DNA from 4 places in the Pseudoalteromonas sp. THAF3 genome. Region 1 is predicted to be linked to each of the others. Evidence: predicted binding sites of a transcription regulator. Region 1 holds the regulator's gene; each other region holds the start of a gene.
The links. Region 1 encodes sigma-54, which starts transcription at its own class of promoters, with help from an activator protein. Its sites were predicted from a motif close to GTTGGCACGNNNNTNGNNT; they were not measured.
Positions count from the first base shown of each region.

Region 2: the regulator sigma-54 is predicted to act here: its motif matches at 3,175-3,193, upstream of FIU82_RS04335 (LiaF domain-containing protein).
Region 3: the regulator sigma-54 is predicted to act here: its motif matches at 3,612-3,630, upstream of FIU82_RS14685 (YggN family protein).
Region 4: the regulator sigma-54 is predicted to act here: its motif matches at 4,154-4,172, upstream of FIU82_RS03135 (DUF3192 domain-containing protein).

Region 1 is NZ_CP045418.1:2,870,722-2,878,178, forward strand. Features, by position in the region: gene FIU82_RS13410 (calcium/sodium antiporter) at 149-1,120, shown strand; gene FIU82_RS13415 (KpsF/GutQ family sugar-phosphate isomerase) at 1,130-2,098, shown strand; gene kdsC (3-deoxy-manno-octulosonate-8-phosphatase KdsC) at 2,098-2,649, shown strand; gene lptC (LPS export ABC transporter periplasmic protein LptC) at 2,646-3,200, shown strand; gene lptA (lipopolysaccharide transport periplasmic protein LptA) at 3,190-3,714, shown strand; gene lptB (LPS export ABC transporter ATP-binding protein) at 3,714-4,439, shown strand; gene FIU82_RS13440 (RNA polymerase factor sigma-54) at 4,464-5,960, shown strand; gene hpf (ribosome hibernation promoting factor) at 5,986-6,273, shown strand; gene ptsN (PTS IIA-like nitrogen regulatory protein PtsN) at 6,275-6,721, shown strand; gene rapZ (RNase adapter RapZ) at 6,788-7,457, shown strand, end outside.
Region 2 is NZ_CP045418.1:952,141-959,597, reverse strand. Features, by position in the region: gene FIU82_RS04350 (sulfotransferase family protein) at 1-383, opposite strand, end outside; gene FIU82_RS04345 (DUF2383 domain-containing protein) at 429-905, opposite strand; gene FIU82_RS04340 (sigma-54-dependent Fis family transcriptional regulator) at 1,069-2,409, shown strand; gene FIU82_RS04335 (LiaF domain-containing protein) at 2,448-3,143, opposite strand; gene FIU82_RS04330 (GGDEF domain-containing protein) at 3,321-4,547, shown strand; gene FIU82_RS04325 (hypothetical protein) at 4,623-5,009, shown strand; gene FIU82_RS04320 (hypothetical protein) at 5,027-5,380, opposite strand; gene FIU82_RS04315 (hypothetical protein) at 5,470-5,820, opposite strand; gene FIU82_RS04310 (amidase family protein) at 5,966-7,457, shown strand, end outside; gene FIU82_RS04305 (YqaA family protein) at 7,455-7,457, opposite strand, start outside.
Region 3 is NZ_CP045418.1:3,131,573-3,139,029, forward strand. Features, by position in the region: gene FIU82_RS14660 (S8 family serine peptidase) at 1-1,200, opposite strand, end outside; gene FIU82_RS14665 (cytochrome b/b6 domain-containing protein) at 1,373-2,008, opposite strand; gene FIU82_RS14670 (AzlC family ABC transporter permease) at 2,091-2,807, shown strand; gene FIU82_RS14675 (AzlD domain-containing protein) at 2,807-3,106, shown strand; gene FIU82_RS14680 (PA3496 family putative envelope integrity protein) at 3,140-3,328, opposite strand; gene FIU82_RS14685 (YggN family protein) at 3,669-4,460, shown strand; gene FIU82_RS14690 (PLP-dependent aminotransferase family protein) at 4,470-5,915, opposite strand; gene FIU82_RS14695 (DMT family transporter) at 6,008-6,955, shown strand; gene FIU82_RS14700 (diacylglycerol kinase family protein) at 6,912-7,457, opposite strand, start outside.
Region 4 is NZ_CP045418.1:677,650-685,106, forward strand. Features, by position in the region: gene rapA (RNA polymerase-associated protein RapA) at 1-914, opposite strand, end outside; gene FIU82_RS03125 (PhoH family protein) at 1,232-2,632, shown strand; gene FIU82_RS03130 (diguanylate cyclase) at 2,803-3,705, shown strand; gene FIU82_RS03135 (DUF3192 domain-containing protein) at 3,735-4,112, opposite strand; gene FIU82_RS03140 (D-2-hydroxyacid dehydrogenase) at 4,252-5,196, opposite strand; gene zntR (Zn(2+)-responsive transcriptional regulator) at 5,360-5,773, shown strand; gene FIU82_RS03150 (SO_0444 family Cu/Zn efflux transporter) at 5,757-6,923, shown strand; gene FIU82_RS03155 (1-acyl-sn-glycerol-3-phosphate acyltransferase) at 7,027-7,457, shown strand, end outside.

The sequences.
Region 1 (7,457 bases):
TGAGGGAAAAAAGATTCTGTAAATTTTTGTAAGCCTGTTCAAATTCCTGCTCAGTGGAACACCTAAACACACGGTTTTCTTACACAAACACAGCCCAGTTTGTTACTATCTGCGCCAAGGTTTCACTTACATCAATGGCTCATTAATCATGCTCACCTCTTTCGCCATTCTAGTCGCTGGTTTTGTCGCCCTAGTATGGAGTGCGGATCGTTTTGTTTATGGCGCAGCTGCGCTGGCACGCAACTTAGGGGTGCCAGCCCTAATCATCGGTTTGACTGTGGTCGCAATGGGGTCGTCGGCACCAGAGATGATGGTATCAGCTTCTGCGGCACTGGCAGATAAAACCGATACCGCTGTCGGCAATGCCATTGGTTCAAACATTACCAATATTCTTTTGGTGTTAGGTATTACCGCTTTGCTACGCCCACTTTCAGTGTCCTCTATTACGCTAAAGCGCGAAATGCCCATTGTGCTCGTGGTGTCACTGATTGCATGGTATATGTTTACCGATAATTATTTCTCTCAGCTTGAGGGATGGCTATTGGCAGGCGGTTTTGTCACCTTTATCGTTTTTTTGATTGTTATTTCACGCAATCAAAAAAGTAATGATGACGATCCCTTGGTGAATGAAGTCTGTGATGAAATACCCAGTGGGGTGAGCACCAAGTCCGCACTGATTTGGTTAATTATTGGGATGGCGATGCTGCCCATCAGTTCGCATTTTATTGTCGACTCAGCAGTGGATATAGCCCAGTATTTTGGCCTTTCTGATTTAGTCATTGGGCTTACCATCATTGCCATTGGCACTAGTTTACCGGAGCTTGCTGCTTGTGTGGCTGGGGTGCTGAAAAATGAAGATGACTTAGCACTGGGCAACATTGTCGGCTCGAATCTATTTAATATTCTCGCTGTCCTATCCATCGCCGGTATTTTAAACCCATCGGTTATCGACCCCTCCGCCGCTAACCGTGATGCATTAATTATGATTGCGGCAACGGTGGTGCTTATTGCCATGAGTTTGAACTTTCGTGGCGCGCGGCGTATCAACAGAATCGAGGGCGGCTTTTTACTAGTCGCATTTTTTGCCTACCAAGGATATATTTTTAGTCAGTTAGCCTAGAGTAATAGTATGAGCCAAAGCTTTATTGCCACCGCACAACGGGTTTTAGAAATAGAACGAACCGCTTTGCAGGAGTTACATCAGTATTTAGACGCACAATTTATTCAAGCGTGCGAGATGATCATGGCTTGTAGCGGCCGAGTCATCGTTATTGGCATGGGTAAATCAGGACATGTTGGCAATAAAATTGCCGCGACCCTAGCAAGTACCGGCACTCCAGCGTTTTTCGTGCACCCAGGTGAGGCCAGCCATGGAGATTTAGGCATGATCACTGAAAATGACATCGTTATGCTCATTTCTAACTCTGGCGAAACGCACGAAATTGTGAGCATTATTCCGGTAATTAAACGTATTGGTGCGCCCATGATTGCCATGACCGGCAACCGTCAATCAAGTATGGCCACCTTAGCTGATGCCCATATATGTATTAAAGTATCGCAAGAAGCCTGCCCACTGGGTTTAGCCCCCACCGCAAGCACGACAGCAACCTTGGCAATGGGCGATGCACTCGCTGTTGCTTTATTAGAAGCCAAAGGCTTTACTGCCGATGACTTTGCCCTCTCTCATCCCGGCGGGAGCTTAGGTAAACGTTTATTACTGACCTTGAGTGATGTTATGCATAGCGGCAATGACGTGCCACGCAGTCACCAATCACAAAGCATTAAAGAAGCCTTGTTAGAAATCTCAAGCAAGGGCTTAGGAATGACCGCTGTTGTCGATGATACTGACCGACTAGTAGGGCTATTTACCGATGGCGATTTACGCCGTGTATTGGAGCAGCGAGTGGATATTCACAACACCGCGCTGATTGAGGTAATGACTCCAAACTGCACCACAGCCGATGCTCATATGCTGGCGGCGGAAGCACTGAAAATTATGGAGCAAAAACGCATTAATGGACTCATTGTGACCGATCACGAGCAACGTCCCGTTGGCGCGCTGAACACGCAAGACTTATTGCGCGCGGGGGTGATTTAGTGTTGTTTTCAGAGTTATACCAAGCCATAGACGAAGGCGCATGGCAACGTGCACAGCGTACTCGATTGTTAATTTGCGATATTGATGGCGTGTTTTCAGATGGCCGTATTTACTTAGGCAATCAAGGCGAGGAATTAAAGGCCTTTAATACCAAAGACGGGTTCGGCATTAAAGCGTTGCTCAATGCGGGTGTTGAAGTTGCTGTTATCACCGGACGACAATCACAGATAGTACAAACGCGAATGCAAAGCTTGGGTGTCCCCCACATTTATCAAGGTAAAGAGAATAAGCTCGAAGCCTATGCACAGTTAAAACGCACATTAAACCTAAGCGATGAGCAAATAGCCTACATTGGTGATGATGGCCCTGATTTACCGGTGATGGAGCAAGTCGGGTTCGCCGTAGCGGTTAACGACGCTCATCCACTGGTTAAGCGAATAGCCCATTACAGTACCTTGCTACCGGGCGGTTTTGGTGCTGTGCGTGAGCTCACAGATTTGCTGATGCTGGCCCAAGGACATAGCCTGGGAACACAGGGAAGTAGCACATGAACGCAGCGAGAGCGCTCATATCACTGCTATTTATCGTCGCGATGGCGTGGCTTTGGTACCCTTATTTTATGAAGTCGACAGATAATGGTGTCGCTCAGCAAGACCATATTGCCACACCCGACTATATCGCAACTGGGCTAAGTCAGACTAGTTATAACGATCAGGGTGAGTTAAGCCACACCGTTTATGCTGAGGAAATGGAGCTGTATCAAGAGCTCGGGTTTACGCATTTCACCAAGCCGGTATTTACCTTATATGGTGAAACAGAAAATTGGCAGGTAAACGCCGATGAAGCGACTTTATACAACAACAACATTTTGATCTTGGAAAATAACGTCACCGCCACCAACTTAAAAGAAGGGGCGATGATTGAGAAGGTCAGCGCTGAGGCCATTCAAGTTGATATAGATAGCCAGCGCATGGAGTCCGAGCAGGCTGTAGTATTAAGTGGCCCGAATATGAAGATCACCGGGCAAGGCTTGAAAGCAGACCTCAATACAGAGATAGTTGAATTAACAGAACATACGCGAACAATATATTATGACCAATAAAATCAGTGCATTAATTACATCCATCGCAATTGGCTTGTGCTCTGCCAGCGCTATTGCTGAGCAAATCACCGCCAAGGAAGTGTTAATTGATGCCGACAAACAACAAGCACTGATCAAAGAAAATATCACTATTTTTGATAAGAACGTGCATATTGTTCACGGCAAACGGGAAATAAAAGCTGACCGCCTTGAGGCTCACCGTCGTCCAGAATTGGGTGATAACAAGCAATTGCTCGTAGCCACCGGCTCACCAGCAGTGTACACCGAAGTGATGGAAGATGGCACTGAGATTTCTGCACAGGCGCTGGAAATTCGTTATGACGTCGCCTCTGAGACCCTTAAAATTCAAGGTGATGCTAAGATTGCCATGGCCGACCAGCATATCGTTGCCGAAACCATAAGCTATGATATTGCCAAACAGCTGATCACCGCCGAAAAGGATGAAAACTCCAGCACACGAGTGCGCACAACATTAACACCACAAAGTGACGATACGCCGGAGAAAGAGCAATAATGGCGACTCTTAAAGCACAAAAATTAGCGAAAAGCTATAAAGGCCGGGAGGTCGTCAAAAGTGTGGGCTTAGAAGTACAAGCAGGTAGTATCGTCGGCTTGCTCGGCCCTAATGGAGCCGGTAAGACAACTACTTTTTACATGATAGTTGGCTTGGTACCCAGTGATAAAGGCACCATCAGTATTGATGATGAGGATATCACCTTGATGCCGATGCACTCTCGTGCGCGCTTAGGTATTGGTTATTTACCGCAAGAATCATCTATTTTTCGAAAGCTGACAGTTTTTCAAAATTTGATGGCCATCCTGGAAACCCGCAAGGGCTTAAGCAAAGCAGAGCGTGAAAGCGAGCTTGAGGGCCTACTTGATGAGTTTAATATACAGCACATTCGAGACTCACAAGGAATGGCGTTATCTGGTGGCGAACGTCGCCGGGTAGAAATAGCGCGAGCATTGGCGGCAAATCCCAAGTTTATCTTGTTGGATGAACCTTTTGCTGGTGTCGACCCTATTTCAGTGTTAGATATAAAGAAAATCATAGAGCATCTGCGCAATCGTGGCATTGGTGTATTAATCACCGACCACAACGTGCGAGAGACCCTAGACGTATGTGAAACCGCATACATTGTTTCCCATGGCGAGCTCATTGCTTCTGGCACTCCAGAGCAAGTTCTTGCCGATCAAACGGTTCGCGACGTCTATTTGGGTGAGCAGTTTAGATTATAACGATTAAAGGATTGTTAGAGATACATGAGGCAATCATTACAGCTGCGCCTAGGCCAGCAATTAACAATGACCCCACAATTGCAGCAAGCGATTCGCCTGTTGCAGCTCAGTACTTTGGATCTCCAACAAGAAATTCAAGAGGCGTTGGACGCCAACCCATTACTTGAAGTTGAAGAAGACAATTACGCCGATAATAACGACAACCAAGAGCAAAAAGAGTCGACGTCCGACAACCAAAATAACGACACCGCCGAGACGGCCAGCGCCAGTAAGGACGAAGTTGAAAGTGCTGATGCCATGAACAACGAGTCCATCAGTGAAGACTTGCCCATGGATGTGTCTTGGGATGAGTATATTAGTGCGGCTCCCGTTGCCTCCTCTGGGCCTATGCCAGAAGATGAGTCTATCTATCAAGGCGAAACCACCGAGTCGTTACACGATTATTTAATGTGGCAGCTGCAATTAACACCTTTTAGTGCCACCGACGAGGCTATCGCCACAGCCATCATTGAAGCCATCAATGACAACGGCATTTTAACGGTCAGTTGTGAAGATCTGCTGGAAAGCTTGAATCATGATGAACAAGACGATGGTATCGAGCTCGATGAAATTGAAGCCGTTCTCAAGCGTATCCAACTCTTTGATCCAGTAGGAATTGGTGCACGTTCTTTACAAGAGTGCTTGTTGATCCAGCTCAAGCAATTTGACCCACAAACCCCTTGGCTTGAAGAGACCAAAGAGGTAGTTTGTAACTATATTGATTTGCTTGGTAGTCGCGACTATCGCACCTTGATGAAAAAGACTAAGCTTAAAGAAGCGCAGTTAAAAGAGGTGATGACACTGATACACAGTTTAAATCCGACTCCTGCAGCCACGATTGTGCGAGAGCAGTCAGAGTATGTGATTCCAGACGTATCGGTGAAGAAAGTTAAAGGCCGCTGGGTGGTTGAATTAAACCCAGATAGTATGCCTAAGATCCGCGTTAACGATCACTATGCATCAATGTCGCGAAGCTGTAAGTCACAAAGCGATAGTCAATTTATTCGCTCGCATTTACAAGAAGCGAAATGGTTTATAAAGAGCTTGGAACAACGCAATGATACGCTACTTAAAGTAACTAATTGCATTGTTCAACAACAACAGGCATTCTTTGAACATGGTGAAGAGGCAATGAAGCCAATGGTGCTTAATGACGTTGCCGAAATGGTGGAAATGCATGAGTCAACGATTTCCCGTGTGACCACCCAAAAGTATATGCATACACCACGGGGTATTTTTGAGCTGAAGTACTTTTTCTCCAGCCATGTTACAACCGAAAACGGAGGTGAATGCTCGTCTACAGCGATTCGAGCATTGATCAAAAAGCTAGTAGCTGCGGAGAATCCTGCTAAACCGTTGAGTGATAGCAAGATTGCCGACGTACTAGCCGAGCAAGGAATTAAAGTGGCTCGGCGCACGATTGCTAAATATCGTGAATCGCTAGCCATTCCACCGTCAAATCAGCGTAAAAGTTTGATATAGACGTTAGACAAGAAGGAAAATGCTTATGCAATTAAATCTTACCGGTCGTCACGTAGAAATCACTGATTCTCTTCGCAACTATGTGAATAGCAAATTTGCAAAATTAGAGCGTCACTTTGACCATATAAATAATGTGCATGTCATTCTTGATATTGAAAAACTAACACAAAAAGCAGAAGCTACTCTTCACGTTAACGGTGGTGAACTGTTCGCAACCGCAGAGCACCAAGATATGTATGCGGCGATCGACGGCTTAATTGATAAGCTCGACCGTCAAGTGATTAAACATAAAGAGAAATTATCTCGTCACTAACATGAACCTAGATTCACTCTTTACCAAGGACTGCAGCAAAGCTGCGGTCCTTTTTAATAGCAAAAAAAGAATGCTGGAGTACCTCTCTCAGGTGGCTCATCAGCACAGTCCTCACCTCAGCGAGCAATCGGTACTTGATGCTCTGCTGACCCGCGAAAAGCTGGGCAGTACCGGCATCGGCAAAGGCGTTGCTATTCCGCATGGCCGTCTCGATGGTATCGACAGTACGATTGCCATTGTTGTAACTAATCGCGAAGCCATTAACTTTGATGCCATTGATAACCGTCCAGTGGATATCTTTGTCGCACTTTTAGTGCCGGCTAATGAGACTGAACAACACCTGAAGACCTTAGCGACAATTGCTGATAAACTAAAAGACAAACAACTGTGTAAACAACTGCGCTCGGCGAGCAGCGATCAAGAGCTTTATCAATTGATCGCCGACTAATGCGCGCCGTATTGATTCATGGTGTGGTTTAAATGTGCGTTTTGGGGTAAAACAAGGAGTTGTCGGATGGAACTTATCATTGTCAGTGGTCGCTCGGGTTCTGGAAAATCAGTCGCGTTACGGGTGCTCGAAGACCTTGGGTACTATTGCGTAGATAACATCCCAGTTATTTTACTCCCCTCCTTGGTGCGCAGTGTTTCAGCAAATTATGACAAAATTGCCGTCAGTATCGACGTGCGCAACTTGCCCAAAGAGCAGCATGAATTTAACGACATTCTCGCTTACCTGCCTGAGTTTGCTAAGCCTTCGCTGTTTTACCTTGATAGTGATGAACAAACGTTGATTAAGCGTTTCTCTGAAACTCGTCGACTACACCCCTTATCCATGCAAAATATGACGTTGGATGTCGCTATTCGTGAAGAGAAGCAGCTTCTTGATGTACTCATCTCCCACGCCGACTTTATTATTGATACAACTGAGCTCAGTGTTCACCAGTTGGCGGAGATGATCCGTGAAAAAGTGCTGGGTAAAAAAGACAAGCAATTACTGATCACTTTTGAGTCTTTTGGATTTAAACATGGCATTCCAAAGAATGCAGATTATGTGTTTGATGTGCGGTTTCTCCCCAATCCCCATTGGGAACCTGAACTAAAGGCGCTCACAGGGTTAGACCAACCCGTTCAAGACTATTTAGCCAGTCACTCAATCGTGCAAAAGTTCACTTGGCAGATCCAAA
Region 2 (7,457 bases), 1.3 Mb from region 1:
TTATAGCAATATTCAAGGTGCTTACCATCAACTAGGCTTTGTTCATTCAAAGGCGAAAATACACGATGGTAACTTGCTTTAAGAAGCGGACTAAACCCCCCTGTATCGCTCAATAAATTGGTACTCATTCGCTGCAATAAGCGTTGGATAGACTCCAGCCAACGCTCTGGTTGCCGCTGCAAGAGCACAAATTTTGCCTCAGGGAAGCGCTCAGCCAGCTCCGGGTAGTGGCTAAAGCAGGGTGTGTCGGCAACGAGCTCCGCACGCTCAAAACACGCTTTAGTATAAGCTGTGTGGGCGGTGCGAAGACCTAAATCGAGTGCAGCAGCACACACGCTGGTGGTGCCGCTGCGCGGTAAACCTATCACAAATATTTTCGACATGGCCATAGTATGGGTTGTTAAACATTGCTATGGCCGTTATTGTACTCACTGCGTTGCGTGGCTGCGAGTATTCGCTGGTTTACATGCACTGAGTTGGTCGATACACATCTGGATATCGGCAGTAATACTCGCTAAAGCGCCTTTGAGTGCTGGGTCGCGAGCTTCACTGACTGCTTTTTTTATTTTCGCCAATAACTTCTTCTCGAACTCAATGAGATCGATTATCATTGACTGCTCAGGCCTGTTAGAAAAATGACTCTTAGCTTGCGCGTACCAAGCGATCGCTGTACCCAGCCAAGTATTTTCTATACTGCTGTGATCGGGATTTTCATCCACATCGTAGACAGATAACTGGGCTTGTTCCCGTATTTTTGCCATATTAATGAAGACATGCCTGACGTTGTAGTCACTGACCTGCTCAGCTGCTTGCTTATAAAACGTCGCCGCATCTCGGTTCAGCTTTGTGATGTCTTTGGCAATTTTTTTATCACGTTTTGCTTGTGATTGGTCAAGATGAACCATATTTAGACTCCTATGGTCGCTGATGTACTTAGTTCACTTGCAATTCATATACCATTATTTATTTTATTATAATTCAGAAGGTTAGAAGGATCTTCTCGCTGGACCCGAGTAACATCTACCCGCTGACTTGTTATTTTTACAACTCTTTGAAGGAGAGTCGCACATGCGCCAGGTTAAAATGTTTGTACAACTCAGCGATCCCGAGCTGGTCTCGAAGCTGGCAAAGCTAGACGTATTAAAGAAATTTCAGCTGGTCTACGCAAACGAGTTTGAGCCGTGGGAAGCGCAAGTTGCCCATTCAGGTTGTGACATTGCACTAGTCGAAATCGAAGAGTTCACTGAACAGAATTATACTACATTGTGCGAAACTGACGCTCTGTCGCATGTTGAGTTTTTGTTTTTAAGCAAAGGCAAGCCAAACCCGTATCTTGATAAGTTGATGCGCGATGGTGCTGGGTTCCATTATCGCGCTCCATATGATTTAGAGCTGATTAGCGAAACCCTGCAAGACAGCTACGAACTGTTTGGTGAAGCTGGTCAATCAAGTAAAGCCGTTGAGTCCAGCGACCTTGACCAATTTGGTTTATTAGTCGGCTCTTCTAAGTCTATGCACAAGTTGTATCGCACTATTCGTAAGGTCGCACGCACTGACGCCAACGTGATGATTATTGGCGAAAGTGGCGTTGGTAAAGAGCTCGTTGCTAATACCATTCATATTGCTGGCGATAAGCCACAAGCACCTTTCGTTGCGATAAACTGTGGTGCGCTTTCCCCAGAGCTCATTGATAGCGAGTTGTTTGGTCATGTGAAAGGCGCATTTACAGGTGCACACCGCAACCACCAAGGGGTCTTCGATCAAGCCAAAGGCGGTACGCTGTTTTTGGACGAAGTGACAGAGATGCCATTAGAGCAACAAGTTAAGTTACTGCGCGTGCTCGAAAGCGGAGAGTATCGCGCCGTAGGCAGTCAACAAGTGAAGCATGCCGATGTGCGTATTGTTTGTGCAACCAACCGTAACCCGCAACAAGCCATTGATGATGGCATTTTCCGTGAGGATTTATACTTCCGCTTAGCGCACTTCCCTATTCGGGTGCCACCACTGCGCGATCGAGGCAATGACATCACCGGCCTCGCTGAGCATTTCCTGGCCTACCGTAATGCCCAAGAATTGAGCCACAAACGTATCGCTACCGATGCACTTAGCCGCATTGCTGCTTATAACTGGCCAGGCAACGTGCGGGAGCTAAAACACACCATTGAACGGGCAATGATCTTAGCCGATGACGTAATCAAAGCAGAGCACCTTTCATTGGGTGAGTCAGTAAGCAAAAGCGACAACAACAGCGTCGATATTCCTACTGGAATTTCTTTGGAAGAGTTGGAAAAAGCGGCAATTTTAAAAAACTTGGAAGAGAACGCCGGCAACAAAACGGATACCGCTGAACAATTAGGTGTTAGTGTGAAAACACTCTACAACAAACTAGAAAAGTACTCTCAGGACTAATCAGTTTACGGGGCTTGCTATGAACAAGCCCCGACATTCTAGCCATCATATCGGTTACGGCTTTTACCCTGCTCTCGGCCATCAAATAAATCACGTAAATCAAAGGCAAAGGCCTTTAATTTCTCTTTCATCGTTCGCTTAATACTGACTTCCACACTCCCGAGAATAATACGCCCATGGATAATAATGCGCGGTCGCTGTTTATCTTCGTATCGCGGCCCAAGTGAGACCCGCTTATTAACCAGTGACCCCATGATATTGGTGGTCTGAGTTTGCACACCTACATTCTCTGGCACCACAATTTCATCACTGCCCAAAATACAATTAACGTAAATGTGTACTTCAGGGTGAGAAAAGATAGCGTTGGTAAAGTCTAATTCAATGCTTCCCAAATAGTTGTTTAGATGAATCTCTTTAGGGACAACCCATTCACCGCTGCGTTGGTCCGAGCTTAATATGGCGGTAATTTTCTCACCATTAACCTGCTCGCTACTTTGCGTGAAAGGAGTACGCATACGTGCCGCCTTCTCGCTGTTGTAGCGTGGGTCGCTGTGCAGCGGCAGATCAGCAACCAATGTTGCTAGTTGCTCTTGGCAGCTGCAGTCATACGCTTGATCAAGGCGACGTTCAAACGCCTGCGCTGAAATTTCACCATGACTGTAATTTAAAATTAGCTGATCGATGATCTCTTCTTTTACTTGCGCTAACGGCCTGTCCTTTAAAGGAACACTCATGTTCACACTCCTGTTGTCGTTTTGCTTACCTAAGCAAAATCAGCGCCAAATATTAATTCCTTTAGTTTCAGTCAGATGGAGATTAAGCCAGTTCACCGCATTCGCCAAAACCACCATATTTACGCTTAATTAACGATATTTTAATTATCTTTACTGAGTAACTCCCCATGGCGCGGGTTGCGACGCCAAGTAGGTGAACTAAACTTCAAGTGTCACCCCAACATCCCGAGTGCCATGTTACATCTACCAACATTGATAGTGGTATCGACTTTACTAAACGCCTTTATTGGCGTCTTTTTGTTGTTGGTGTTTTACCAACGTGCACAACGAAGCTTTTTGTACTGGGGGTTATCTTGTCTGGTATTTAGTTTAGCTGAAATAAGCGCGACTCTGCGTGTGTTTATCGACTTACCGGTACTGACCCATTACAGCGCCCAACTATTGATGATAACAGCGCCATTGCTGGTGCTAAGAGGTATACTCTGGTACTGCTCTTCAAAACACCACAACCCGTTGTCTATCTATTTTATTCTGGGTTTCAGTGCGTTGTTACTGGCGTTGTTGCACCACCAACCACTGTGGGGGCAGATTTACACCTCTATGGCTATTGCCACACTATTCTTTGCCGCTGCAGCGGCTGTTAGAACCACAACCAAAGGCAATATATATGCCGCTACTTTGCTTATTCTCGTCACCTTGCATGCGCTGGTAATGTTGGTTCAAACGGGCCTGCTGCTTACCAATTTGTTGCACTGGGAGCAATCATTACTACCTTGGACCAAACAGTTAGTTCTTGCTGTTCACTTACTACTGACCACCTGCACTGCATTGGTGTTTCCAATGCTTTTTTTCATACGTTCAGAAGCTAAACTCACTAACTTAGCTAATTTCGACCCACTCACAAACTTGTACAATCGTCGTGCGTTTTTCTATGAAGGCGAAAAACGACTCGCGCAGTGTATTGCTAAGCAGCAGCCGCTTGCAGTCATGATGATAGATTTGGATTACTTTAAGAAGGTCAATGATCAGTTTGGTCACGATGGCGGAGACGCTGCGTTGCAATGGGTGAGTCAGCGCATTCGCGAGCAACTCAGAGAAGATGATTTAGCTGCGCGTATTGGCGGAGAGGAATTCGCTGTGATTTTAGCCAATACTCATCAATGCACGGCGCTCAAAGTGGGCGATCGCTTACGTAAGGCCATTGCCGAGGGCTCATTTTATTGGCACCATCAGCGCCTGCCGCTGAGCATTAGCATCGGCGTCACTTGCCGAGAAAGTGGCCATTTTGATATTAAAAAGATGCTGATTGAAGCGGATAAAGGCCTTTACGAGGCAAAAAGCCGTGGCCGTAACTGCTTGGTTGAAACCCATCATAGCGACACCACCACGGCTTCTACTGGCTAACACAAACCGACATACAAGGGTTTGAGTAATAATAACTTTTAAGAGACAATAACGCTTTTACACGGAGATCAGTAAATGCGTCACACCCTTGTCATTGCCTTGGTGGCCTTATTCACCCTGAGTGCCTGCAAAACCACAGTGCCAGTGCGAGACTTTCCTTATAATGCCATTCCTATGGCTCAGAGCCAAAACCACAGTGATAAGGATATTGAAAAAGCCATTATCAAAGCATGCCTGCAGCTCGGCTGGCAGTGTGCAGCTAAAAGCGAAGGGGTCGTTGCTGCGGTGCTCAATATTCGCACTCATCAGTTGACGGTTGATATTAATTATACCCCGAGCCAGTTTTCGGTAGAGTATGTTGACTCTGTCAATTTAAGATACGATGGCAAGAAAATCCATCGCCAGTATGTCAATTGGGTCAATAATTTAATACGCCATATTCAGGCTGAATTAGTAGTCTAACGCAACGGGGTATTGCCTCACTTTGAATGTGAGCGGTACTCCACCTTGCCGTCTTTATGTATATTAAACAACCACACCTGTGCGCCATGATAATACACAAATTCGTAGCCTGGGTATGGGCTTTGCTGTAACCGGCTGACAAAGATATTGATATCCGCTGGCGCAATTTTAAAGCGTCCCGTCGCCCGTTTTCTATCGGCATGAGTGTTAACTTGAAATGCCTTGGCCGATAGCGGCAATACCTCAGGTAGCTCTCCCTGCTCAAATAGTTGTGCTCTGTGTGCATCTGCATAACTTGCGTAATAGCGGGTTTGTGGTTCGCTACACGCCGCAAGTGATAACGTCAGTAACAACCCTGTTAGTAATCGCACTGTTTGCCCCTTTGCTCTATTCGAGCTTATAACCTAGCGACTGATCACTGACCCTAGGCTTAACTTTAGTGCAGCAACTAAGGAGGGAGCTAAAATTGCAGCTGAGCGATATTAGCGCCGCAGTAAAAGCAATGACGGCGACGAGGGCTCACCTTGTGGCCACAGTCTTTGCAGTGACTCGACGATGCGACTTTACCGTCGAGTTTGCCATCACGTAGGTCGATTTCCTCTATCTTTCGTAAAATATCGCTGCGGCTGACTCCCATATCTTGCAACAACTCCAATGCCGCTAAATTCATTAAATATAGGGAGTCGATTTTCTCTTCCAGTGCCTGCAAATGCGCACTATTACCTTGCGAACGGAGTTTGTTTTGGTCGTTCGTGACGTCATTTTTACGGATACGAAGGTCTTGAAAGGCTTGGTGTAAATATTGGCTCATAGCTATCGTCCATGGGTTATGAAAGAAGCCATAGTAACGCAAATGACACCGATGTTGGCAAGCGCTTCACTCACCCTATTGCAGTTGACCGCAGACAACGAAGGCCGCTAATCTAAAGGCACATAATAACAACAAGGATACGCTCGTGAACCACACCCGGCTTACGATATCAACACTGCTCTTGTGTATGGCCTTCAGCGCCAATGCGCAAAAGACCGAAACAGTGTCGCACCTTCAACAACAACTTCATAGTGAACAGAGCTCTGCCACTAAGCTTACCCAACACTATTTAACACGTATTGACGCGCTAAATGATAACTATCGTGCGGTGATGGCCATTAACAATAACGCCCTACACGATGCGCAGCGCCTTGATAACTTGGCTCGTGAAGGTCAATGGCAAGGACCACTTCATGGTATGGCGGTACTGGTGAAAGACAATATAGCCGTTGCTAACATGACCACTACAGCTGGGGCCTTGGCCTTAGCGCAGAATGTCAGCAGCGCCGATGCCCAGGTCATTTCTCAGTTACGCAGCGCCGGAGCCATTATCCTCGGTAAAGCCAATCTTAGCGAGTGGGCGAACTTTCGCTCCAACAGCTCTTCATCTGGTTGGAGTACCCTAGGTGGCCAAACGGCTAATGCCGTTGATGCAACCCGCAGCCCATGCGGCTCCAGTTCTGGTTCAGCCGTGGCGGTAAAACTGGGCTTCGCGCCCCTCGCGTTAGCCACTGAAACCGACGGCTCGATTGTCTGCCCTGCTGCGGCAAATGGTGTTTATGCGCTCAAACCTAGCTATGGTCAAGTCTCCCGCGTGGGTGTGGTGCCGTTAGCTGAAAGTCAGGATACCGTTGGAGTAATGGCTAATTCGCTAGCGGATGTGTTATTAGCGACTCAGGTCATCGCCGCACCCGACGCCCAAGACCCAAACCACCACGCCTTTCGCACCATCAATTACACAGAGGTAAAGCCCAGTAGGGCAAAGGAATTAACGCTTGGCTATGTTGATTACAGCCACTTTACCGCCGAGACCCAGGCTGTGTTTAAAGAGCAGCTCAAGCAATTAGAGCGCCATGGCATTAAACTTATCGAACTGCCTCAAGCTGATCTGGGTAGTATGTACCGCCAAGAGTTCCAAGTGTTATTGTATGAATTCAAACGCGATGTGAACGCCTATTTGGCCGCCACGCCAGCGCAGGTAAAGGTGAAAACGCTAAGCCAGCTGATCGCTTTTAATGAACAGCACCAAGATCGCACCATGCCCTACTTCGGTCAAGAACTGTTACGTCAAGCAAATGCCATCGATTTACAAGCCCAACGTGAAGATTACTTGGAGGCATTAAAGCAGTATCGCCTCACTGCGCATAATGCACTGCAACATTGGTTCACAACAAATCAGCTTGATGCCATCATCAGCCCCACCAACTCTCCGGCATGGAAGATTGATAAAATTAATGGCGACCATTATCTCGGTGGCGCCAGCACGCTCGCTGCCGTGGCAGGTACGCTCCACATTACTCTGCCTTTAGCTGATGTTCAGGGTCTGCCTGTAGGGTTTTCTGTTATGGCGAATGTCGGCGGCGATGAACAAGCCATTGCAGCGGCCAAAACCATTGATTCACTGCTTGAGCACACTA
Region 3 (7,457 bases), 260 kb from region 1:
AGCAAAAGGCTCACAAGCGGTTTGGTTGGCATCTGGATAAACCAGCTCAATGTCATCGCTGCTAAAGCTGAACGCACCTGGGCCAAAATTGGCGCCCTGAATAACAGCTTCTTCGCCTGCCACTGTGCCTTCAGCCACACGAGTCTCATCCGTTGGGTGAGTCATGGCTCCCACAGAAAGTGCATTTTCAGTGGTGCTTGGGCCACCAACGATAAATGGATATGCACCATCGTTGCCGGCAGAGATAACCACACTTGTACCTAACTTGGCGGCGCGATTAATAAATAAGCCTACCGCATCTTCCGCAAGGTCACCGTAGTCGCCACCTAAAGACATGTTAACTACATCAACACGGTCTTCAATATCCATGTCGCCATTGGGGTCCATCGCTGATTCTAGCGCCAGTAATTGTGCAAGCCCTGGACAACCACCGCCACACACCGAATACACAAACAATTCTACATTAGGTGCAATCCCCGTTACCGAGTGTGAAACATGTGTACCGTGGCTCGTGCCGAAGTCAATCGGATCGGCATCATCATTAAAGTAGTCATAACCGCCTTTAACAATACCTTGCGGCCAAGTTACCGTCGTGGGATCAGCAGTGGCTGCGTCATAAGCCGCTTGCGTACCCTCACCACCAAATACTGCGTGGGTATAATCAATGCCGGTATCAAGCACGGCCACTCGAACTCCTTCACCAGTCGCGATTTGGCTCTCAACTAAGGGCGTTGCTTTGATGTAATCAGCACTATCAGCAACATTAAGCTCATAGTCGTAAACCGGGTAGATTTCTTTCACATCCTCGTGCGCCAGCACTTTTCTCACTTCAGACTCATCGCCGTTAACAACAAGCGCATTAACCAGCTTAGTGGTGCGTGTGATCACATTGAGGTTTAAATCGGCGCTTTGAATATTACTTAATACGCGCTCTTGCGCTTGCGAGATATGCGCACTTTGCGTGGCTTGCTGATCTTTGCTTACTGAAAACATCGGCTCACTGTTAAGCTCAATAAGCCAAGATACAGCACGTTTGTTCTGTTTTTTAATGTCGCCAAGTTGGCGCTCAATTTTGCTTTGATGCTGCGGTGTAAAAATTTTATTCTGTGGTTCTAGCTCTGAAGCTGCGACTTGAGTGCCAAGCAGGGCAGACGACACGCCCAGTGCTAATGCACTCAATTTGAGTTTATTTGAAGCCATAATTTTCCTCTGAAAGACATCATTATTGTTGTTGTTCAATTGCAACTATAATGAAAACAAAAAGAGGGGCAAGATTAAATTAATGTAAAATTATTATAAGTAAGTTGGAAAGCGGGCTATGCCCGCTCAATGGACTTTCAATGGACCTCATGAATATGTAACAAAGTATGTTTTAAATAAGACTTACGAGCGGCTCGTAACCCCAAGTACATAACAGCGCAGCCAGTATAGCTGCAAAAACCACGAACGCAGGCCAAGCAGGCTTGACTACCGCTGTTTCTTGCATTGCATTATTGCGACCGGTGACCATCGCTGGCACCAGCCTTTTACCTTTCAATGCATAAATCACAATAGCAGCAATATGCAAAGCAATGGCGGCTAGGATAAAGTCAAAGTTTTGATGGTGCACGGACGAGGCCCACTCAACCCAATCGTAAGATACATATTGGACTAAAGGACCATCGGTAAGAATGTCGTCTGTGGTCATCAATCCGCTGAGCAGTTGCACCAATAACAGTGCAAAAAATAGCAACACCATATAGCTGCCCGCCGCATTATGCCCGGCCACTTGTTCGCTTTGTTTGAGCGCCCTAAACACGGCTTTGGGTGAGTGTAATAACTTGCGCAAACGGGCACTTTCGCTACCAAAAAGCCCCCATAACAAGCGAGTTGCAAGCAATGCTAAGGTAATGTAGGCGAGCACAAAGTGTAACTCCATCGCGCCCTCCTCCGCAGAGAAATAGAGGCCAGCGATACACAGCACTAAACTCCAATGAAAAAAGCGTATAAACCCATCCCAAACTTTCATTTTTGACTCCTTAACTTGGCAATATTGCGATTATGCCAAACTCTGTGTCATGCTGCGTGCTTGATCGTAAAAAACTTTGCTTATGTCTGCTGTTACAAACGCTAAAAACCGAACCCGCTTACATCGACTGGCCCTTATCAAAGGTCAGCTCGATATGTTGCCGTTAAACTTAGCGGTTTTACCTTGGGGGCTATTATGTGGCTCGTTGGCGATGCAAAACGGCTTCAGCGCCTGGGAAACGCAATTGATGTCGTTGTTGGTCTTTGCCGGCTCGGCGCAACTGGTGGCCATCGAGCTTATCGCTGATCATACGCCACTGCTGACACTGCTGTTTACGACCTTCATTATTAGCTCTCGCCACTTTCTCTATGGTCTGGCAGTACGCCAAAAAGTGATTAGCCAACCGCTGCGCTGGCGCTTGCCCGTCAGCTTCGTGTTAACCGACGAGCTATTCGCCTTTTCCCACCACCGCAAGGCATATCAAACGAAAACACGCCTTATTTATGCGCTCAGCGCTGGCTTTAGCTTTTATGTGGCCTGGAATATATGGACTCTATTGGGCATCTTGGCAGGCCAACTATTACCCGATTTAACCAATTTAGGCTTAGACTTTGCCATCGCCACTACTTTTATTGCCTTGGTTGTGCCCACCATAAAAAACAAAGCAACCTTAGCCTGCGTGGTGATCACCGGGATTTGCGCCGCCACTTTCAAAGCTTGGGGGCTGGAACTCTGGTTGGTACTTAGCGCCCTAAGTGGTATGACGGTGGGCTACATGGTCAGTAAGGGTAACCAATGATACTGACGACCATAGTGCTTATGGCATGTATCACCTTTGCCAGCCGTTACCTGTTTTTACATCGCGCCTTACCCTTTCGGGTCGGGCCCAAATTACAGCGCTTTTTAAGCTTCAGTGCGCCGGCGGTACTGACCGCTATTTGGGTGCCCATTGTCCTCCTTCCTGAGGGGCAGTGGCATATTAGTTATCGCAATCCTTATTTACTGGCCGCCGTACTGGCCATTATTGTTGCTTATCGCAGTAAAAGTATCTATCTCACCACTTTAGTAGGGATGGCTGCTTATTTTCTGCTGCGCTGAAAACAAAAAAGGGGCTTTCGCCCCTTCCTAACTTTACTCGTTGAGGTAATCGTCAAAATCATCGTAGCCGAGATTTTTCCGCAGCTTACGCTGCTCTAGATAATCATCAAGCTTCTTTTTGACCTTGCGCTTACGACGGTCATGTTGGTTACGCCCCATCGCTTCGTATTCATCTTCAACAAATTCGTCATCTAACGCATCATAGGAATATGTTTTACCCACAATACACTCCAGTTAATTACAATCATTGTGCGCGGCTCAAGCTTAGCTTCACCACGACCAAGAGCCTACGCCCTTAAAATGAATAAATAGCTGCAAATGGCAAAACTGGAAAGTGAGATTTTTTTATCGTTTCAACAAATATCTTTTATTGACGATGATCATCAATGTGCGACTTTCACTAACACCTTGTTGAAAACAACTAAAAGTTAGCTTTTTTTTAAATCTCTAGCAAAAGCCAGCTCACTATAAATTAATAACCTATTGTTTATTATGGAGTAATAATTTTGGCACCGAATTTGTAATGTATCTCTCGTAACAACAATCAACGGGAATAATGACAATGAAAACGACAGCAGCCCTTCTTTTTGCATCCATGACGGTAACCACAAGCGCACTGGCACACGAGCAAAAGCCAGATAACCTCTCATTTGGTTCACAACAGTGCGATATTGAGTTTAAAAGTGATATTCGTATCAACCCTGAACGCATACAAATCACCAATGTCGATAATCAACACATGGTATACGATGGTCAGCAGCTGCTCGTTGATGGTGAAGTTATGCCTCTGACTGCAGCTCAGCAGCAAGCACTGGATAATTACTCTCAGCAACTACGTAGTTACGTCCCTGAAGTTGCTCAGATTGCCCTTGATGGCGTGAAAATAGCCGGTGTGGCCATTGAGGAAGTGAGTGCAGCATTTGGCATTGAGCATAATGACGCGTTACAGCAGGTCGTGGATAATATTGGCAATAATATCGAGCATAGCTTTTATCAAAATGGCGAGTTTGTGATGGGCAAACAAAGCTTTGATGAGCTAGGTGAAGATATTGAGCAACAATTCGATGAAAACTTTGAGCAAGCCGTTGAACAGGCGATGGTGCAATCCATGGGCAGTGTGCTGATGGCGCTGGGCTCACAAATGGTTAGCTCAGGTGGCGACATGGATGAGTTCGAGCAGCGCATGGAACGCATGGGTGAGCAAATTGAACAGCGTGTTGAGCTTCAAGCTGCCAATATCGAGCAGCGCGCAGACGCCCTGTGCCATTCATTCTCAGAGTTGGCAGAGCAAGAGGCCCAACTGGTGAGCATGGTCCCTGAACTAAGTGACTTCCAGCTTTTAATTACTAAATAGTCGGAATAATCACCCCTTTCGCACTTGCTGGCAGAGCGCTCCCAACCGCGCTACTGCCACTTCCACTTTATCGCTCCAAGGAATACCATAACTCAGGCGCACACATTGACGGTATTTATCGGTAGCGCTAAATATTGAGCCCGGTGTAATGCTGATCCCCGCGTCCAACGCCAAATGAAAAAGTTCAATCACATCGTATTGGCTTGGTAACTGCAGCCACAAGACACAGCCGCCCTTGGGATTAGTCATCCGCGTTTTTTCCGGAAAATGCTGTAACACCAGCGCCCGCATGCGCTCCTTGTTCAAGGCTAGGCGCTGGCGTAGTGTACGTAAGTTTTTGTCGTAATCGCCACTACTCATAAACTCGTACAGGGTCCACTGATTCATCAATGATGATGAACAGCTAATCGCCCGTTTTAAGCGTCGCGCTTGCGCTGCATACTTACCAGCAATCATCCATCCTACGCGATAACTCGGCGCCGCTGTTTTGGAAAGCGACGAGCAGGTGATCACTTGCCCTTTGCGAGAAAAGTATTGCGCCGGTTTAGCATGACTATGTTCATACGCCAATTCACCATACACATCATCCTCAATAAGCACCGCCCCTCGTTCCTCAATCATGCGCACCAGTTGCTGGCGGCGCTCATCGGACATTTGCGAGCCCAAGGGGTTGCTAATTGTAGTAGAGAAAATACAGGCTTTGATGTCGTGCTCTGCGAAGGCACGCGCCAAATCATCTGCACAGACACCTTCTTCCGGGCACATTGGGATCTCTATGGCTTTCAGCCCCAAGCTTTCAATCATCTCAATGATGCCGAAGTAACAGGGCGATTCGATAGCGACAATATCACCCATTTGCGTAACGCATTGCAGCGCAATGTTTAATGCTTCTTGCGCGCCATTGGTAATAACGAGCTCGTCACTATTCACACCGATGGCAAAATCTAAATATCGACCGATGATCTCTTTTTTTAGCGGTGCAAAGCCGTCCAGTGGGCCATAGTTAATCGCTTGGTCGCCGGCTGCGTTCATTACCTTGCGCATAGTTCGGCTCAGTACTTTATCGGTGGCACTCACCGCCACCGGGTTGGCGATCCCCAGCGGGATCACACCGGGCTGATGTAAACCATCGAAAACCTGTTCAATTAATGCCTGCTTGTTAACTGCCACGGGCGAGCGCGCCAATCGCGAGCGCTTTGGCTGGCTGCACGGGAGCACCGCCGCATTTAAGTAAAACCCAGACTTTTCCCGGGCGCTAACCACCCCTTGACGTTCTAACTCCTGATACGCTTGCTGTACCGTAGGAATGCTAACCGAGAGCTTCTGCGCCATGGCCCGCAGCGAGGGAAGTTTTTCCCCTGCATTTAAGGTGCCGTGTTGCTGCATATCTTTAATCAGGTCGACAACTTGCTGATAAAGATAAACAGCGCGCTGCTTATTAATCGTCCGCGACATAATCTGTATAGGTATCAAAATCACTTTTCTGTGTATGTACAGTATACAGAATCACTTTAAAATACCACCTTTTACGATCACGAGAATTCATCATGAACAACATCCTGCTTTATGTGGTCACTGTGCTCATTTGGGGCTCAACTTGGCTGGCGATTGAGTTTCAACTAGGTAGCGTCCCCGTGGAGGTATCACTGTTGCTGCGCTTTGCCATAGCAGCGCTATTGATGTGGGGATATGTGCTCATCAAGCGCCTCCCTATGCGTTTTAATCGCCGCGATCATGTCTTTTTTGCCTTATTGGCATTGTGCAATTTTGGCGCTAATTATCTTATTCTCTACTGGGCACAAGCCTATCTAACCTCGGCACTAGCCTCGATTGCGTTCAGTATGCTGTTGTTGATGAATATCATTAATACCAAGCTGTTTTTCTCTCGCCCCATCGCCAAACGCATTTATTTTGGCGCCCTACTGGGCGTGGTAGGGATTGCCGTACTGTTTTGGCCGGCAATTTCGTCGTTGGATTTAAACAATGGCGTATTAATTGGTCTGCTGCTGGCGTTATCGGGCACCTTAGTGGCATCGTTAGGGAATATGGTCAGTGTTCGTAACTCACAAGCCGAGGTCGGAATTTTACAAGGCAATGCCTGGGGCATGTTGTATGCCACCCTAGGTTTAAGCTTGTATGTGATACTCACTGGCGCCAGTGTCGATTTCGCAGCAACCACAATGAGTTACTGGCTATCGCTGCTTTACTTAAGTACCTTTGGTACGGTCATCGCCTTTGCCTGCTACTTCGTGCTATTAAAAAATATTGGCCCTGAGAAAGCCAGCTATGTGATCGTCTTATTCCCGCTCGTAGCGGTGGTACTGAGCACCCTATTCGAAGGCTTCGTATGGCAAGCGAACACCTTGTATGGCTTCGCCTGTGTACTGCTTGGCAATGCCATTGTGCTCACGCCAGTACACAAAATAACGGCTCGCTTTCGTAAGCCCCGTGTTACCGAGGTACCACCAAAAGCAGTGCGTCCGCTTGGCAGCTAATCACGGCAGGCGTGGTGCCAAGGTATTCGCCATCGGCTTCAATACCCAACCCTACAGTTGTCACCTCACAGCGCTTTATAACCGCTGTGGTGATCTGTGCAAGGCGCGTATGCGCGCCAAAGTAACTGAGTAATAGCGCCACGCCTTGGCGCAGTGGCGCGCCTTGAGCAACGCTGAGGTAATTTAGAGCGCCGCTTGTCACATTAGCATCCGGCGCGACCTTCATGCCACCACCAAAAAACTGACCATTGGCAAAGCAGCACATCAGCTGGCGCTGGTTAGTCACCTTGCCATCAATTTCTACCCTGACCTGTGGGTTAGAGTAGGTATACAAGTGCCTAAGCCCCTCCCAGCTATATCGCCAACGGGCTAGTCGGCCTTTTTTGTTCTGCGTTGCGCGCACCACCTCAGCGTCATAACCAACTCCAGCCACATTAACAAAGTAACGATCGTTAATTCGCCCCAAGTCGATACGCTGCGCCGGCGCCCGCAACGCTGTAGC
Region 4 (7,457 bases), 1.0 Mb from region 1:
ATATCGCGACTGAGCTCTTCAATGCGCTGATACTCGGTGCTGGGTTTATCCACCGACCAGCTTAGGTGATGCGCTTCATCAACCACCATAAGGTCCCAATCCGCCAAGGTTGCTTGTTCAAACCAGCGTTTTTTCTTGGTTAGGAATTCTAAGCTAGTGAGCACCAACTGTTCGGTCTCAAACACATTGGGGCTGTCGGCATAGGCTTCGGCGCAGCGCTCTTCATCAAAAATGGCAAACTGTAAGTTAAAGCGGCGCAGCATTTCTACTAGCCATTGATGTTGTAAATTCTCCGGCACGACTATGAGCACGCGCGCAGCGCGGCCGGTAAGCAACTGTTGGTGCAAAATCATACCGGCTTCAATGGTTTTACCTAAACCCACTTCATCGCTGAGTAACACGCGCGGGGCAAAACGTTGTCCCACCTCACGGGCAATATGCAATTGGTGCTCAATAAGGCTAGCGCGTTGCCCAATTAACCCTTTTAGTGGTGACTGCGCGCGCTGGTAGCGATGTTGCCACGTGTTGTAGCGCAGCGTGTAACGATCGAAACGGTCTACTTGACCAGCAAAAAGCCTGTCTTGAGGCTTATTAAACTTAATAAAATGATCGAGAAAAGTTTCTTTGAGTTCCACCGGTTCGTCATTATCAAGACGTTTGCCTACATAGGTATATAAGCCATCGCTTTGTGTTACTTCGCTGACCTCAAGTTCCCATTCATCAGCACTGCGAATAGTATCGCCAGGATTGAACTTTACACGGGTAACGGGGGCTTCACTTTGTGCATAGACCCGGTTTTCCCCGCTTGCAGGAAAAAGAATGCTTACTTGGCGTCCTTCCAATGCAACTACGGTACCTAATCCTAAATCGGACTCGGTATCACTGATCCAACGTTGACCTAAGGAAAAATTCATTACTTGCTCGACTCGACTTTGATTTACCTAGGCTTGAGCGCGTTGGCCCAAGCAAAAAAAGGCGGCTATATTAGCGTGCTCTTGATTGATTATCACCACAAAACGCAGAAAAGTTTCTACGCTTGTGTGTTTTATATACAGCAGCAAAAGAAGGGCATTTTTGCAAACAAAAAAGTGTGATTTTCATCGTCTTTTTTACTGTCATAAAAGCGTCTTTTGTAATCCATAGACTAAACTTGAAGTATGCCGTTACTGATTCAGGCTGTTTATTGAGCTGCGGCGGCATACATACAATAAAAGACAAATAGGAACGCGCTATGGACCAAGACCGCCACGCTACCAGTAGTAAAATGTATGTGCTCGACACCAACGTATTACTCCACGAACCCCTTGCTTTCCTCTCTTTCCAAGAACACGATGTAATTGTTCCAATGACAGTCCTCGAAGAGCTCGACCACATAAAAGACCGCAAACGTGATGTGAGTCGCGATGCACGAGTGGCTATTCGTGCACTCGATGAAGTATTGCGCGATGCCACCCCAGAGCAAATGTTGCAGGGGGTGCTATTGCCCAGTAATAAACGTGCACCAGAAGCGCCTCGGGGTAAACTCATTATTGTTAATGATCATTTGTTTGCAGATAGCATCTCTGGGCTGCCTGGGGATGAAAACGATCACCGCATCATTAACTGCGCAGTGTATCTGCAAAAGCAGTACAGCGACGCCAAAGTGGTGCTAGTGACCAAAGATATCAACATGCGTCTTAAAGCCAAAGGTGCGGGTCTGCATTATGTTGAAGATTACCGTACAGACCAACTGATTGATGACATTACACTACTGACGTCAGGGTATAAAAAAATAGAGGGTGATTTCTGGCAGCATGTTGGGGAGTGTGAAACCGAGCAGCAAGGGCGCGATGCGCTTCATCACGTTGCCAGAGAGTTGGTACCTGATGTATTTGCCAATGAATATTTGCTTGATGACAGTGGCCATTTCGCGGCTCGTGTAGTTGGCTATGATGAAGCACATATAACCCTAAAAGACCTAGGAGTCGAACGGCTATTGGCGCGCAGCGCCTGGGGCGTTAAACCAAAAAATATTTACCAAGGCATGGCCATGGATGCCTTGCTCGACCCAGATATCGAACTGGTGTTACTCACTGGTCCGGCAGGGTGCGGCAAAACGATTTTAGCCTTAGCGGCCGCCCTTGAAATGATCATCGAAAAAGGTATATACGACAAACTAATTGTGACCCGCAATACCCCTGAAATAGCGGAGTCTATAGGTTTTTTGCCAGGTACAGAGGAAGAAAAAATGGCGCCTTGGCTGGCAGCGATCACCGATTCTTTGGAGGTGTTGCACAAAGGCGATGAGAACCCGATTTCCAGTCGCAACTATATTATGGAAAAAGCCAATATTCAGTTTAAATCGGTGAACTTCATGCGTGGGCGTAGTATCCAAAATGCCGTGGTATTGCTTGATGAGAGTCAGAATTTAACAGCCTCACAGTTGAAAACGATCATCACGCGCTGCGGGGCGGGCACTAAATTGATTTGTTCGGGGAATCTGGCGCAAATAGACAGTAACTATCTGACCCCAGTGACATCGGGTTTGACCTATATCGTTGAGCGCTTTAAGCATTTTGAGGGCAGTGCCACCGTAAATCTAAACGGTGTGGTGCGCAGTCGCCTTGCTTCATTTGCTGAAGAAAACCTCTAAGCATACAAGCTAATTCACTGTGTATGTGGCTAATTTCTGCCATATATTCAGTGAATTGTTAGGTATTTATGTCTAAACTGGGTAAATACGTTAAATAGCGGGTAAATTGCAGCCTAATTCATTCTTTTGTATTGGTTCTGCAAGCAGTTAAGACAAACTAGGGCAAATAAATGAGGTCAGCACGTATTCTTGTCGTCGATGATGACGAGTTAAATCGGGTGGTTTTGGAGAAAACGCTGAGCCCCAAGCACAAAGTGTTTGGTGTCGAAAGTGCTGAGGCCATGTTTGAGTGGTTAGCGACTAACAGTGTTGATCTGATCTTGCTGGACATCGTCATGCCCGGTATGGATGGTTACGAAGCGCTGCGTAAGCTTAAGCATGATGAGCGCACACAGCCTATTCCTGTCATTATCATTTCCGCCAATGATTCTCTTGTTGATGAAGCTAAAGGCCTTGAGCTCGGAGCCATGGACTACATAACCAAACCCTTTGGTAGTGCCATAGTGCGCGCGCGCGTTAAAAACCAGCTGACTATCAAGCAAAAGAACGACCTGTTAGAGATGCTGGCCAGTATCGATGGCTTAACCGAAATTCCCAATCGCCGCTATTTTGATGAACAGCTCTCGCGGGAGTGGCGGCGTAGTGTCCGCGCTGGGCTGCCGTTGTCTGTGGTGCTCATCGATATTGACTTTTTTAAACGTTACAACGATCACTATGGCCACCAACGCGGTGATGAGTGTTTGAAGAAAGTGGCTTCAACCTTGGTGGCCAATTGTCAACGTGGTAGTGACTTCGTCGCTCGCTATGGCGGTGAAGAATTTGCTGCTGTGCTGCCAGGGAGTGAAGAGGGAACAGCCATGGCGTTGGCACAAAAGCTAAAACGCGTTATAGAAGAGCTTAACGTGGCGCATATAGACTCGCCTGTTGCTGACCATGTCACTATCAGTATGGGGGTATCCACCTATCCTGGTTTTGGTGATGCGCAATCGGAATCACAGCTTATTGAGCGCGCTGACAGGGGGCTTTACAAAGCGAAGCAACAAGGGCGTAACACCATTGTATTTTTCGCATAAAAAAGCCACCCCTGTGGGTGGCTGAACGTTTATAGCTTATTGATAAGCGCTTGGTAGGCGCTGTCACCTACACTGACTAAGGCGCCATCAGCAAAAACCAAAGGGGTGCATTCGTCCTTTGAGATTTTGCCATCAGACTTTTTACTTTGCGTGGCGTAAAATAACACTTGGTAGTTGTCTTGTTGATGGCGGAAAGATTCACTGAAATCTGGCGTTCCCAAAGAATTTTTCACTTGCGCAAACCCGGTACCTAGCTGCAAGTCAGCAATGTATGTGCGGTTGTCTTTTTGTTGCTGCTGCCAATCACTGCCAGCCCAACGGGCATCAGCATCGCCATCATTCACTGAAACAACACAGCCTCCCAGTAAAGGAAGGGCGACTAAAGCGGCAATAAGTGTTTTTTTCATTGTTATATCCGTTATTAAGTATTGTTAACACCTAGGTAAGATAACAAATTTAGTGCCAATATTTATTTTTATTTATTATCAGTGGGTTATGAAATTTTCAAGGTGTCTCTTAGGCCTAGAAACCCATAGTTTAGTGAATCTAACTAACCTGATTGCGGATTTCACCATTGGCAAACCCAATAATATTCTTCGCCAATTGTTCAATGAGGCGGTCGCGGGCTTGGCGAGAGGCCCAGGCAATGTGTGGCGTTAACAATAAGTTATGGCCTTGATAGGCAATTAATGGATTATCTGTGGTGGCAGGCTCACGTGTAAGCACATCTAACGCCGCACCGGCTATATCACCTTGCTCTAGGGCCACAACGAGCGCTTGTTCATCAATAATAGGGCCACGAGCTGTATTGATGAGCACTGCACTTGGTTTCATTAAAACGAATGCGTCGGCGTTAAATAGTTGCTGAGTTTGTGGCGTTAAAGGGCTATGGATAGAGACCACATCAGCGTTTTGCAGTGCTTGTTCAAAGCTAACCCGTCCTTCTCGTACTGGCTGTCCTTTACGCTCCGCAATGATGACCTTCATAGCGAAGGCTTCTGCAACGCGCGCCACCGCCTGACCTAACTCGCCATAGCCGATGATAGCAAGGGTTTTATCGGCAAGCTCCTCAATGGCATAATCCAAGCGACAAAACATATCACTTTGTTGCCACGCACCGTGATGGCAGTCATTAATGTAGCGATGAATGTTACCTAATAAGGCGTTGAGTAGGGCGAAGGTGTGTTGCACCACTGATGCGGTAGAGTAGCCAGCAACATTACATACTGTGATGCCTTGCTCTGCTGCACCTTGTAAGTCGATATTGTTGGTGCCGGTGGCAGCAACACAAATCAATTTAAGCTTGGGTAGCGATTGCATGTGCTCAGCATTAATCACTACTTTATTGCTAATAATAACCTCGGCATCTTGGCAACGAGTAACAACGGACTGTGGCTCAGTTAGCTCGTAAGAATGGAAGTCTCCGAGTTGCTCCAGTGGGGCTAAGCTATTGTCACCTAAAGTTTTTGCATCAAGTAGTACTATGTTCATAACTCTCTTCTCTCGTTTCGCCAGTGAGACAAAGTAGGCGTTAAAATACGGTGGTTTAGCACTAGTCTTTCATGGTGACTTAGCGGACGCAAAAAAATATTGACCTTGGAGTTAACACTAAGGTCTACAATCAGTGACAGTTAAATAACTGCGAGAAAAACTAATGCGAATTTCAGAGTTAGCAAAAAAGGTGGACATGAGTCCCGATACGCTTCGTTACTACGAACAGCAAGGGCTATTACAACCGCCTAATCGCACTGCAGCAGGATACCGGGATTATACGCACGCCCATTTAGCGCAATTAAACTTTATTCGTCGTGCTAAAGACGTCGGATTTAGTTTGCAAGAAATCTCTGAGTTATTGAAGATTAACTTTGAGAAACAGCAGCATAGCTGTCATGAAGTGAAGCAACTTACGCTGCGGAAAAAGGCACTCGTGGCAGAGCGTATCGCTGAGTTGCAACGCTTTTATGCCTCTCTTTCACAATTGGCTGAGCAGTGTTGTGGCACAGAATTACCGGCAGAGCATTGTTCAATTTTGACCGCATTGGAGGACGTTGATGGACTTACTAACTAATTTTTGGCAACTGTTTGTGCTATCTGCACCTTGGCTGATGTTGGGGTTGCTTTTAGCTGGGCTTATCAATGTATACCTTCCTGCTAACTTTTTGCAACGCCACCTTGGTAAAGAAGGCTTTTGGACAACTGTGAAAGCGGCTTTTATTGGCGCTCCCATGCCACTATGCTCTTGTGGCGTGATCCCTGCTGCCGTTGGGCTCAGACGGGCAGGCGCTTCGAAAAGTGCGACTACGTCCTTTTTAGTCTCCACGCCTGAAACTGGTGTCGACTCAGTGTCCGTATCCTATGTCTTACTGGGCCCTTTTATGGCTATTATTCGTCCTATTGCCGCAATTACCAGTGCCATTACCGCAGGTGTGCTAGTAGGTAAAGAGTCTAAGCCCGAGGCAACCCCAATACAGACATCGTCGCCGAGTTGCTGCGCCGAAAGAACGCCACAGCCGAGCACTTCATGTTGCACCAATAAGCAACAAGCGCCAGCATCCCAAGCTCCCACGCAGGCACAACAGGCTGATAATACAGCGCCGGCCTCATGCTGCAGTAGCCGTTCTAAAGCTACAAAAGAGCCCCGTTTCATGGCTAAGTTTAAGCAAGCGGTGCACTTTAGTACCACGAAACTGTTAAACGATACCGCCATGTGGTTAATGATAGGTCTGTTTTTCGCGGCGTTAGTGCAAACTTATGTGCCCGCTTCTTACTTAAGCCAGTGGGGCAGCGGATTATTGGCGATGACGGTGATGGTGCTTATCAGTATTCCAATGTACATTTGTGCCACGGCATCTACGCCAGTTGCCGCTGGACTGCTCATTGCTGGAGTATCGCCAGGCGCGGTATTGGTATTTATGCTAGCAGGACCTGCGACTAACATTGCCACGCTCGGTGTTGTTGGTAAGGAGTTAGGCAAGCGCGCGATTGTTGCCTATCTCAGTGCTGTCATTGGTGTAGCCTTAGCATTTGGATATTTAACGGATTGGCTGGTGGCACGGTTCGACTTTGCAGTGAGCCCTTTAGTTGGGCATCAGCACGAGCTTATGGCACCGTGGTTATCGCAAAGCTTAGCCGTGATTTTACTGCTGTTGTTATTACGCTTGGTATGGCTTAAGTTGCGCGCATGGCAAGCACCTGCGCAGCACCATGATAATGCATAAAGGGTTGTATCCCTTACTGGTAAGAGTTGATAAACTTAGCGAATACGTAAATGGCGCGATACAATAAGCGCCGTTTTTTTGCCTGTGGTAATAAGGTGTAATCGTGGATAAGTATGCAGACATAAGACCCTATAATGACGACGAAGTAGCAGATGCTGTTGCCCGGTTGGTAGCAGATAATGACTTTGTTGATTTGATAGCGAAGCATAATTTGCCCGGTTGGCTTGCCGGTATGCGCTTTCTATCTCGCCCGCTGGTGCGTGCGAGCCTGAAACGTAAGTGGGGCCAAGTAAACTCAGTGCGCCAAGTCCAGCTTGAAGTTGTGCATTATCTTGAGCGCATCATCCACAACACCACCTCAGAGGTCACCTATTCAGGGCTAGACAAGCTCGATAAAAACCAAGCATATCTGTTTATCTCCAATCACCGTGATATCGTGCTTGATCCCGCGTTGGTTAATTTTGGCTTGCACCAACATGATATGAATACCGTGCGCATTGCCATTGGTGATAATCTGCTACAGATCCCATACAT